DNA from 2 places in the Terracoccus luteus genome. Region 1 is predicted to be linked to the other one. Evidence: predicted binding sites of a transcription regulator. Region 1 holds the regulator's gene; the other holds the start of a gene.
What was found. The regulator LexA, encoded in region 1, represses DNA repair genes until DNA is damaged. The targets are predictions, from matches to a motif close to TCGAACANNTGTTCGA.
Positions count from the first base shown of each region.

Region 1 (5,487 bases):
TGGTGAACAGCGACGGTCCCTGCGCGGCGAGCAGGTCGAGGATGTCGGCGAGGTCGGTGTTGAGCGAGGTCTCGCCCGGCTGCAGCGCGCCGCCGTCCGCCCCCGTGACGAGGGCGTGGGCCTCCGGGTCGGCGCCGAAGAGCGCGTCGCGCACGATGCCGAGGTAGAGCGCGGCCGCCGCCCCCACCCGGTAGCCGTCGCGGCAGGCGCGGGCCGCGGGCTCGACGAGGCGGCGCCACGGCAGCACGCCGGCCCGGTCACGGGCGAGGGCCAGCGCCTGCACCGCGCCGGACGTCGCGACCGACCCGTGGCCCGCCCCCATGGTGACGCCGCCGCCGTAGTCGGTGCGCACGTGCCGCACCCCCTGCCCGAACCGGGAGGTGGGCAGGCCGCGGCCGGGCATCTCGACGTTGCCGTCGACCACCCACGGGTCGTCGCCGGCGGGCCATACGTTGACGAAGGCGCCGCCCATCATGCTGACGACACCGGGCTCGGTGCTCATCGCGACCAGCGCCGCGGCGACGGCGGCGTCGACGGCCGTGCCGCCGTCCTGCGCCACCTCGAGCGCCGCGTCGCGCGCGGCCTCACCGGTGGCGGCGACCGCGACGCGGTTCACCGTCGCCCGACCGGATGCCGGTGGGCCACCGAGGCGCCCGTCGTGACGCCCGTCGTGACGTCCGGCGCCGGGCCAGGGGCTGGCGCGACGGCCCACCGTCGGTCCGGGTCGGGCGGGCCGGGGTGGCGGGGCAGGTCGGCCATGGCACCACCGTATTGGTCGAGGGCCACTCGCGACGGGAGCGGTCGGGTGGGCCGTCGGCAGGTCGCCGCCATCCCCGCCCTCGCCGGGTGGACGGGCGCGGTGGGAGCGCCCGGTCAGCCGGTGACGAGCGCGGGCGCCTCGGCGCCGGACGCCTGCGTGCGGCTCGAGCCGGCCGCCGCCCGGGCGGCCTCGCACAGGGCCTGCAGGGCGGCGCCGACCGCAGGGACCCGCTGCAGGTCGGGGGTGGTCACGGCGAGGATCTGGCGACGCGACGGCGGTGAGAGGGGCAGCGACACGACGTCGTCGTGCTTCGCCGCGCCGAGGATGATGTCGGGCACGAGGGCGACCCCGAGACCGGCGCTGACGAGCCCGATCTGCGCGACGTAGTCCTCCGTCTCGAACGCGACGTTCGGGGTGAAGCCCACGCCGGTGGCGAGCGAGAGCAGGTAGCCGCGACAGCGCGGACACCCGGCGATCCATTCCTCGTCGGCGAAGTCCGCCATCGAGGCGGTCCCTGCGTCGGCCAGCGGGTGCGCGCGGGGCACGACGAGGCGCACCTCGTCGTCGAGCAGGTGCCGGGTGACGAGCAGCGACAGGTCCTCCTCGAGCTCGCCGAGGTCCTGTCCCTCGTAGGCGAAGACGACGGCGATGTCGCAGTCGCCGGCCCGCAGCGCGGCGAGGGACTCCGGCGGCTCGGCCTCGGTGAAGGTCACGCTGATGTCGGGGTGGCGCGCCTTGACGATCGCGAGCGAGCGCGGCACGAGCGTCGCCGACGAGCTCGGGAAGGCCTGCAGCCGCACCCGACCGGCGCGCAGCCCGGCGATGGCGGTGATCTCCTCCTCGGCGGCGTCGAGGGCCGCGAGCACCCCGACGGCGTGGCGGGCGAGCACCCGACCGGCCTCCGTGAGGCGCACCTGCCGGCCGTAGCGCTCGACGAGCACCGTGCCGGTGCGCTGCTCGAGCCGGCGCACCATCTGCGAGATCGCCGGCTGGGTGAACCCGAGGGCGTTGGCGGCGCTCGTGAAGCTGCCCTCGTCGGCGATGGCCTTCATGACCCGGAGGCCGGCAGCGTCGATCATGCCCCGATCATAACAACCACTTATGGATGCCGGTCGCGGACGTCATGGTGAGACGCACGAGAACGTACGCTGGGACGGTGACGCAACCGCCCGGCATCCCCGCGCGTGGCGCCACCCGACTGGCCACGTCCCGCACGCTGCCCCTCGAGGTGAGCGACCTCGGCACCTTCGACGACCTCGTCGACCTCGTCAGCGGCGGTGGGGTCGTCGTCCTCTCCGGCGCCGGCCTGTCCACGGAGTCCGGCATCCCCGACTACCGCGGCCCCGACGGCACGCGCCGGGTCGAGCCCATGACGTACGGCGAGTTCGCCGGGTCGAGCGAGGCGCGGCGTCGGTACTGGGCCCGCAGCTACATCGGGTGGCAGCGGTTCAACGCCGCGGCACCGAACACCGGTCACCGTCGGGTCACCCAGCTGCAGCGGGCCGGCTTCGTCGGCCCGGTGATCACCCAGAACGTCGACGGACTGCACCAGGCCGCGGGCGCCCGGGACGTCATCGAGCTGCACGGCTCGCTGGACCGGGCGGTGTGCCTGACCTGCGGCGAGGTCACCTCGCGCATCGGCCTGCACGAGCGGATGACCCAGGGCAACCCCGGCTTCATGGACCGTTTCGCCGCGGCGGCGGAGGCGGTCGGGTCGCAGTGGGGTGAGCAGGTGCGCCCCGACGGCGACATCGTCCTGGCCGACGACCTCGTCGAGACCTTCCACCCGCCGCGCTGCCTCGTGTGCGGGCACGACACGGTCAAGCCGGACGTCGTCTTCTTCGGCGAGTCCGTGCCCCGCGAGGTCGTCGAGCGGTGCTTCTCCCTCGTCGAGCAGGCGCGGGCGTTGCTCGTGCTCGGGTCGTCGCTCGCCGTGATGAGTGGCTACCGCTTCGTGCGCCGGGCCCACCGCGAGGGGGTGCCGGTCGCCATCGTCACCCGGTCGGCGACGCGCGGCGACGCGGAGGCCAGCCTCCGGCTGCACGCGCCCCTCGGTGACACCCTCGACGCGCTCGTCGAGGCCCTGCACGTCGAGCCCTGACGCACGGACGCCCGCCCGACGGGAGGTCGGGCGGGCGTCTGCGTCGGTGGAGCTCTCGGTCGGTGCTCGGTCGGTGCTCGGTCGGTGCTCGGTCAGACCACGATCGTGCCCTCGGTCATGCCCTGGTCGTGCGTTCCCGGTCAGACCCGGCGCAGGACCGCCGTCACCTTGCCGAGGATGGTCGCGTCGTCACCGTCGATCGGTGAGAAGTCGGGGTTGTGCGGCAGCAGCCAGACGTGGCCGTCCTTGCGCTTGAACGTCTTGACCGTCGCCTCGTTGTCGAGCAGCGCCGCCACGATGTCACCGTTCTCGGCCGTCTGCTGCTGGTGCACGACGACCCAGTCACCGTCGCAGATGGCCGCGTCGACCATCGAGTCGCCGACCACCTTGAGCAGGAAGAGCGAGCCCTCGCCGACGAGCTGGCGGGGGAGCGGGAAGACGTCGTCGACGACCTCGTCGGCGAGGATCGGCGTGCCGGCCGCGATGCGACCGAGCACCGGGACGTACGTCGCCTGCGGACGCGCGTCACCCGAGCCGGTGTCGTCGGCGCCCGCCCCGTCCACGCTCGGCAGCGGCGCGCCCGGCGAACCCGAGGCCGGGTGGCGGGCGGCGGAGGCGTCGGGGGAGACGACCTCGATGGCCCGGGGGCGGTTGGGGTCGCGGCGCAGGAAGCCCTTGCGCTCGAGGGCCGCCAGCTGGTGGGAGACGCTCGAGGGACTGGCCAGGCCCACGGCCTCGCCGATCTCGCGCATGCTCGGCGGATACCCGCGACGGTCGACGGAGTTGCGGATCACCTCGAGCACCCGACGCTGACGCACCGTGAGGCCGTCACCCCGGTCGCGGTCGGGCAGCTCGGTCACGTCAGCCATGGTGTCCCCTTCGTCGGTCTGCGCCGCTGCGAGAGGCCCTCTCGGGACCCACTGTCAGTGGTGACTGGTGTGGTTGGTGATGTGAGAGCAGCGTACGAGGTTCGAACACACATGCCAAACATCCGTTCGAGGCGTGTCTCGACTTTGTCGGGCCACCGTGCTAGAAATCGTACAGACGTTCTATCGAACACGTGTCCCGACGATCCACAGGGCGCGCGGACACCGCTCTCGACCGAACCGACCGACCAGGCCGACCTCCTCACCGGGGGCCGGAACGAGGAGGACACCATGGGCGCCACCGTCCTGAGCTTCGCCGACCCGAGCCCCGTCACCCCGGCCCGCGCCGTCGGCGCCGCACACCCGTCCGCCGACCCGACCCACCCGGCGTACGGCCGCCCCGGCCGGCCTCGGCTCGTCTCACTGCCCACCGGGGCCGACGCCCTGGGGCGGGTCCGCCGCGCGCGGCCGGTGCTGCGCATCACCCGGCTCGGGCGCCTCGTCCTCGTCACCGGGACCCTCGCCGTCGTCATCGCCCTGAGCGTCGGGCTGGCCGGCCAGCTGGCGTCGGCCGGTGGCGAGTCCCGTCCGGTCATCGTCAGGTCCGGTGAGACGCTCTCGCAGATCGCCGCGCGTGAGCTGCCCGACCTGGCCGTCCGTGACGGCGTCGTCGCGCTCCAGCTGCAGAACTCCCTCGCGAGCGACCAGGTCAGCGCCGGTCAGCAGCTGCTCGTGCCCACGCCCTGACCTGTCCTCGAGTCGTCCCTGACCGGTCCCCGACCCGTCCCGCGAGCCCACCGGGCGCGGGGCCTCAGACCGCCGCACGACCTCGTCCTGCGGCTGGTGCATTCGGCGCCTCGACCCCGCCGACCGCACCCGGACGCCGCACCTCGCCACCGGGGTGCGGCGTCCTCCCGTCGTCCGCCCCTGTCGTCCTCCGCTGCCGTCTTTGTCCGTCGTCACGCCTGTGGACGGCTGCCGACGTCGGTGTCGTCGGTCGCCCTACCCTCGCCACGGGGGCAGGGAGAAGGAGCGATGCGGTACGAAGTGGAGCCCGGTGACCTCCGGGCCGAGGCGGCCGGGCTCGGCGAGACGAGCGGAGCCCTCCGAGCGGTCGACCTCAGCGGCGTCTGGGCCGTCGTCACCCGGGCGATCCCGGCGGGCACGACCGCCCGGGCGGTCCCGGGCGTGGCCGCAACATGGGCCGACGAGCTGGCGTCGGCCCGGTACGCGCTGACCCGGCTGGGCACCCATCTCTCGTGCGCCGGCTCCGGCTACGACGCCGTCGAGGGGTCCACGGCGGCGCTCCTGACCGGACCGTTGGGGGGTGCCTCCGACGGGACGGCGCCGCCCGTGACGCAGGCCTCATGACCTGGGACGCCGCGGCGGTGGGGCGGCTCGGCGTCGAGGCGGTCGAGCAGGCCGGCGCCGACCTCGAGCGTCAGCGGGCCCGTCTCGTCGAGGTCGCGGCGGCCCTCGTCTGGCGGCGGGCCGCCCGCCACACCTGGCGAGGTCCCGCCGCCGACGAGGCGGCTCGTCGGTATGTCGAGGCCACTGCGCACGTCACGGCCCTCGCCGGCCGTCTCGGCGCGAGCGCCCAGGCCCTCGCGGCGGCGGTGCCGAGCCTGAGGTCGGCGCGCGACCTCGTCCGCCGGGCCGACGACCGCTGCGCCCAGGTCGGGGGCCGCCTCACGCAGGCGGGCCGCTACGTGCCCCCACCGCCGACGCCGGCGGCCGCCGACCCGGTGGTCGCCGCCCAC
Region 1 covers NZ_RBXT01000001.1:534,596-540,082, forward strand. Annotated here, with positions in the region: gene DFJ68_RS02580 (gamma-glutamyltransferase) at 1-616, opposite strand, end outside; gene DFJ68_RS02585 (LysR family transcriptional regulator) at 874-1,839, opposite strand; gene DFJ68_RS02590 (Sir2 family NAD-dependent protein deacetylase) at 1,884-2,861, shown strand; gene lexA (transcriptional repressor LexA) at 3,002-3,730, opposite strand; gene DFJ68_RS02600 (LysM peptidoglycan-binding domain-containing protein) at 4,019-4,474, shown strand; gene DFJ68_RS02605 (hypothetical protein) at 4,763-5,098, shown strand; gene DFJ68_RS02610 (alpha/beta hydrolase) at 5,095-5,487, shown strand, end outside.

Region 2 (5,487 bases), 620 kb from region 1:
CCGGAGCCGAGGGTGTCGCGCACCTGGGGCAGCTTGCCGAGGAAGCGCACGGCCGAGACCTTCTGGGCCGCGGAGGGGTCGACGTCGAGGCGGACGTAGGCAAAGGCGTCGCCGGGCAGGACGTCGGCCGGCTGGGCGCCGCCGCCGCTCAGCTGCGAGGCGGCGAACGCGCCCGCCCCGCCGACGACGAGGGCGGCCGCGACACCGGCGGCGATGAAGGCCGGACGCCGCCGGCTGCCGGCGGCCGGAGCGGTGTCGTCGCCGAACCCGACGCCCTGGGCGCCGGCGGTCGGGCCGCCGGCGGTGGGGCCGGCCGCGGTGGGGTAGCGGTACGAGGGCGTCGTCGCGGCCTGCGGCGGCTGCGGGGCCGGGTCGGTGCTGGGTTCGGGCGTCGCGCCCGGGTGCTGCTCGGTCATCGGTTCTTCTCCCCTGGTCGTGGGCGTCCGCAGACGGGCGGGCCGCCTGCTCACGCTGCGGTCGATGCTACCCGTCGGGTGTGACGGGGACCGGGGCCGCAGCGTCCGTGCGACGCCCGCCCCGACGGCCCGGTTCCCTCCGTCGACGGGCGCGCCGGACGGCATCCGACTGGGGTGTCGGCGGCCCGGGTCGCGCTCTCGTGGGGTCACGTCCACCGCTTCGGTCAACCCTCCTACCCGACGGTCGCCCGAGTGCGCTGCGTCGTCACCGTTGGGCGCGGTGCAGACTGGGCGGGTGCGCCTCAGCCACTTCTGGACCCTCATGGACGACGTCTTCGGCCCCGCCTACGCCGGCACCCTGGCCCGCGACCACGTGCTCGGTGCCCTCGATGACCGCACTCCTGCGCAGGCGATCGAGGCCGGTGTCCCGCCGCGCGAGGTGTGGGCCGCCCTGTGCGACGACCTCGACGTGCCAGAGGCGCGCCGGCTCGGACGCGACGTGCGCCCGGCCCCTGGCGCGCCCGGCGGCCACGAGGGACGACGGTGAGCGGCCACCCCGGCGCGGCCGCCATCACGTTGCTGCGCGGCGACATCACGACGGAGACGGAGGCCGACGCCATCGTCAACGCGGCGAACTCGTCGCTGCTCGGCGGGGGTGGCGTCGACGGGGCGATCCACCGCGCGGCCGGTCCGCAGCTGCTGGAGGAGTGCCGTCGCCTCGGCGGCTGCGAGACGGGCGACGCCAAGGTCACGGGTGCGGGCCGGCTCGCCGTGCGCCACGTCGTGCACACGGTCGGGCCGGTGTGGCGCGGCGGGACGTCCGGCGAGCCCGAGCTGCTGGCCTCGTGCCACCGGCGTTCGCTCGCGGTGGCCGCCGAGGTCGGATGCCGGGTGCTGGCCTTCCCGGCGGTGTCGTGCGGCGTGTACGGCTACCCGGTGGACCGGGCAGCCGCGGTCGCGTTGGGCACGGTGGCCGACCGGTTGCGCGACGCCGGGCCGGACGACGTGCAGGCGGTGCGGTTCTGGCTTTTCGGTGACGAGGTGCACGAGGCGTTCGCCCGGGAGCTGGAGTCACTGCGCGGCTGACCCGCGGCGTGTCGTGTCGGTGTCGAACATCTGTTCGGTAGTGTTCTCCACAGGTGGTCCGCCACCGACCGCATCGTCCACAGGCCGTCTCGTGGAGCAACCCGATGTCGGCGGTCCCACCTAACGTCTGACCCGACAGCGCACCCCAGTGCACGACTCACGACGAGCCGTCACCTGCGTGAGGTCGGGTCGAAGGTAGACGACCGACTCGCAGACGGCAGACAGGTGGCCGACATGGCAACGCTTCCCGACAAGGACAAGGCCCTCGCCACGGTGATGGGGCAGATCGAGAAGAGCTACGGAAAGGGCGCGGTGATGCGCCTCGGCGACGACGTGCGGGCCCCGATCGAGGTGATCCCCACCGGCTCGATCGCCCTCGACGTCGCCCTCGGCATCGGCGGGCTGCCCCGCGGCCGCGTCGTCGAGGTGTACGGCCCCGAGTCCTCGGGCAAGACGACGGTGGCGCTGCACGCGGTCGCCAACGCGCAGAAGGCCGGCGGCATCGCCGCCTTCATCGACGCTGAGCACGCCCTCGACCCCGATTACGCGAAGAAGCTCGGTGTCGACACCGACGCTCTGCTCGTGTCGCAGCCCGACACCGGTGAGCAGGCGCTCGAGATCGCCGACATGCTCATCCGCTCGGGTGCGCTCGCCATCATCGTCATCGACTCGGTCGCGGCGCTCGTCCCGCGCGCCGAGATCGAGGGCGAGATGGGTGACAGCCACGTCGGCCTCCAGGCCCGCCTCATGAGCCAGGCACTGCGCAAGCTGACCGGCGCGCTCAACAACACCGGTACGACCGCGATCTTCATCAACCAGCTGCGCGAGAAGATCGGCGTCATGTTCGGCTCGCCCGAGACGACGACCGGTGGCAAGGCGCTGAAGTTCTACGCCTCGGTGCGCCTCGACGTGCGCCGCATCGAGACCCTCAAGGACGGCACCGACGCCGTCGGCAACCGCACCCGCGTCAAGGTGGTCAAGAACAAGGTGTCGCCGCCGTTCAAGCAGGCGGAGTTCGACATCCTCTACGGGCAGGGCATCTCCCGTGAGGGCGGCCTCATCGACATGGGGGTCGAGCACGGCTTCGTCCGCAAGGCCGGCGCCTGGTACACCTACGAGGGCGACCAGCTGGGTCAGGGCAAGGAGAACGCCCGCAACTTCCTCAAGGACAACCCCGACCTCGCCGACGAGATCGAGAAGAAGGTCAAGGAGAAGCTCGGCGTCGGGCCGCGCGTCGACCAGCCGGCGGCTGCGGACGTGCCCGTCGACTTCTGATCGCCGGGGAGCGCCGCGTGAGGGGTGGCGGGCCGGGCGAGCACCGGCCCGGCGGGCCGTCGCTGTCCGGAACCGCGTCGGGTTCGGTCGAGGAGCGGTTGGCCCGGGCGGCCGCCGCCCTCGCCGAGGCCGAGGGGGTGGCCGCGACCCGGTCCCGATCGGGTGACGGCGCCTCCGGCGGGTCCGGCTGGTCGAGCGGGTCCGCCGGTGCCGGCCGGACCGGCAGCACGAGCCGACCCGGCGGGTCGGGTCGTCGGGGCCAGGGTGGACGCGCCGGTCGGTCCGGGGGGGCGGGTGCCGCCGACGAGGCGAGCTCCGGGCTGGACGGCGTGGCCGACGCCTCGGACACGCCGGACACGTCCGGCGGAGTCGAGACCGGCCCGGACGGGCGGCGTCGCCGTCGGGGCCGCGGGGAGCGGTCGGCACCACCGGACGACCCTCAGGCCGGCCCGGACGACGCCGACCCGGAGTCGGTCGCCCGCAGCATCGCGTTGCGGCAGCTGAGCATGGCCCCGCGCAGCCGGGCCCAGCTCGAGAAGAAGCTGAGCCAGCGCGGCTGCGACGACGACGTGGCGGCCCGGGTGCTCGACCGGCTCACCGAGGTCGGCCTCGTCGACGACGGCGCGTACGCCGAGATGCTCGTCCGCTCACGTCACGCCGGCAAGGGCCTGGCCCGCCGGGCCATCGCGCACGAGCTGCGCGAGAAGGGCGTCGACCGCGACCTCGCCGACGAGGCCCTCGAACAGGTGGACACCGACGACGAGCGGACCCGGGCGGAGGAGCTCGTCGCGCGACGGCTGCGCTCGCTGCACGGTCTGGCGCCGGAGGTGCAGGCCCGCCGGCTCGCGGGGATGCTCGCCCGCAAGGGCTACTCGGGTGACGTCGCCTGGGCCGTCGTGCGTCGCGCCGTCGACGAGCCCCCTGAGCACCAGCGCGACTGACGGACCTGACGGTTCGGGTCCCGGGACGGATGGGGACACGCCGAGGGGCGGGGACCTTCCGGTCCCCGCCCCTCGGCGTGTGTGTCGCTGCGTGCGGTGGCGCGACCGGTGTCAGTCACGTGTCACACGTGTCTGGCGCTCGTCAGTCGCTCGTCAGTCGTGGTGCACGCGCGGGCGTCCTCGGCGGACGCGGTGGGTGGCTCAGACGTCGACCGACGGGGCGGCCGGGGACTCCTGCGCGATGGCGGAGATGTCGAACTCGAGCTTGACCTTCTCGCTCACGAGGACGCCGCCGGTTTCCAGGGCCGCGTTGAACTTGAGGTTCCACTCGGTGCGGTCGATGGTGAGGGCGCCCTCGAACCCGACGCGCTGGTTGCCGAAGGGGTCCTTGGCCGAGCCGGTCTCCTCGAAGGGGACGGTGACGGACTTGGTGACGCCGTTGATGGTGAGGTCGCCGGTGATGTTCCACTCGGAGCCGTCGCGCTCGACGTCGGTGGAGACGAAGGTGAGCTGCGGGTAGTTCTCGATGTCGAAGAAGTCGGGCGTGCGAAGGTGGCCGTCGCGCTGCTCGTTGCCGGTCGTGACGCTCGCGGCCTCGATGACGACCTTGACCGAGCTGTTCGCCGGGTTGGTCGTGTCGACGTGGGCGGTCCCCTCGAACTGCGAGAAGTGGCCGCGGACCTTGGTGACCATCGCGTGGCGGGCGGTGAAGCCGATGGTGGTGTGGCTGGGGTCGAGGACGTAGTCGCCGCTGATGTCGGACACCGCGACCGAGCTCTCGGCGATGTTCTCCGTCGTCTCCGACTCGCGCTTGCTGAACAGACCCATGATGACCTCCGCGTTGTTGGTTGAACCTTCAATTGGAACGATGCCCCACTTGACCAGTTCTGTCAAGTTGAACTCTCAACACGAGAGCCGCGTCCACCATTCCCGCCGCCGCGTCGACCGGGTGGGCGGACGAGACGCGGGTGCGCGACCAGCGGCTCGCCGGGTCGGGGGAGCGCGGCCGACGCCGTACGCTGGTCGGTGCCATGACTGCACAGACCGTGACCTCCGCCGGACCGTCCACCGGGTCCGCCCGCACCTACGACGTGCGCACCCACGGGTGCCAGATGAACGTCCACGACAGCGAGCGGCTCTCGGGCCTGCTCGAGACCGCGGGCTACGTCGACCTCGCCAGCCTCCCGGCATCCGAGCGCCCGGCGGTCGCGGACGTCGTCGTCTTCAACACGTGCGCGGTGCGCGAGAACGCGGACAACAAGCTGTACGGCAACCTCGGTCAGCTGCGCCCGGCCAAGCTGGCCAACCCCGACATGCAGATCGCCGTCGGTGGCTGTATGGCCCAGAAGGACCGCGGCACCATCGTCGAACGGGCACCGTGGGTCGACGTCGTCTTCGGCACGCACAACATCGGGTCGCTGCCTGCCCTGCTCGACCGCGCCGCCCACAACCGGCGCGCCGAGGTGGAGATCCTCGAGAGCCTCGAGGTCTTCCCCTCGACCCTGCCGACGCGACGCGACTCCGCCTACAGCGGCTGGGTGTCGATCTCGGTCGGGTGCAACAACACGTGCACCTTCTGCATCGTCCCGAGCCTGCGCGGCAAGGAGCAGGACCGCCGCCCCGGGGAGATCCTCGCCGAGATCGAGGCGCTCGTCGCGCAGGGCGTCGTCGAGGTGACCCTGCTCGGGCAGAACGTCAACACCTACGGCGTCGAGTTCGGCGACCGGCTGGCCTTCGGCAAGCTGCTGCGGGCCTGCGGCGAGATCGAG
Region 2 covers NZ_RBXT01000001.1:1,153,069-1,158,555, forward strand. Annotated here, with positions in the region: gene DFJ68_RS05285 (DUF3352 domain-containing protein) at 1-416, opposite strand, end outside; gene DFJ68_RS18665 (DUF3046 domain-containing protein) at 712-963, shown strand; gene DFJ68_RS05295 (O-acetyl-ADP-ribose deacetylase) at 960-1,502, shown strand; gene recA (recombinase RecA) at 1,737-2,777, shown strand; gene DFJ68_RS18440 (regulatory protein RecX) at 3,107-3,718, shown strand; gene DFJ68_RS05310 (YceI family protein) at 3,920-4,546, opposite strand; gene miaB (tRNA (N6-isopentenyl adenosine(37)-C2)-methylthiotransferase MiaB) at 4,750-5,487, shown strand, end outside.
Region 2: the regulator LexA is predicted to act here: its motif matches at 1,525-1,540, upstream of recA (recombinase RecA).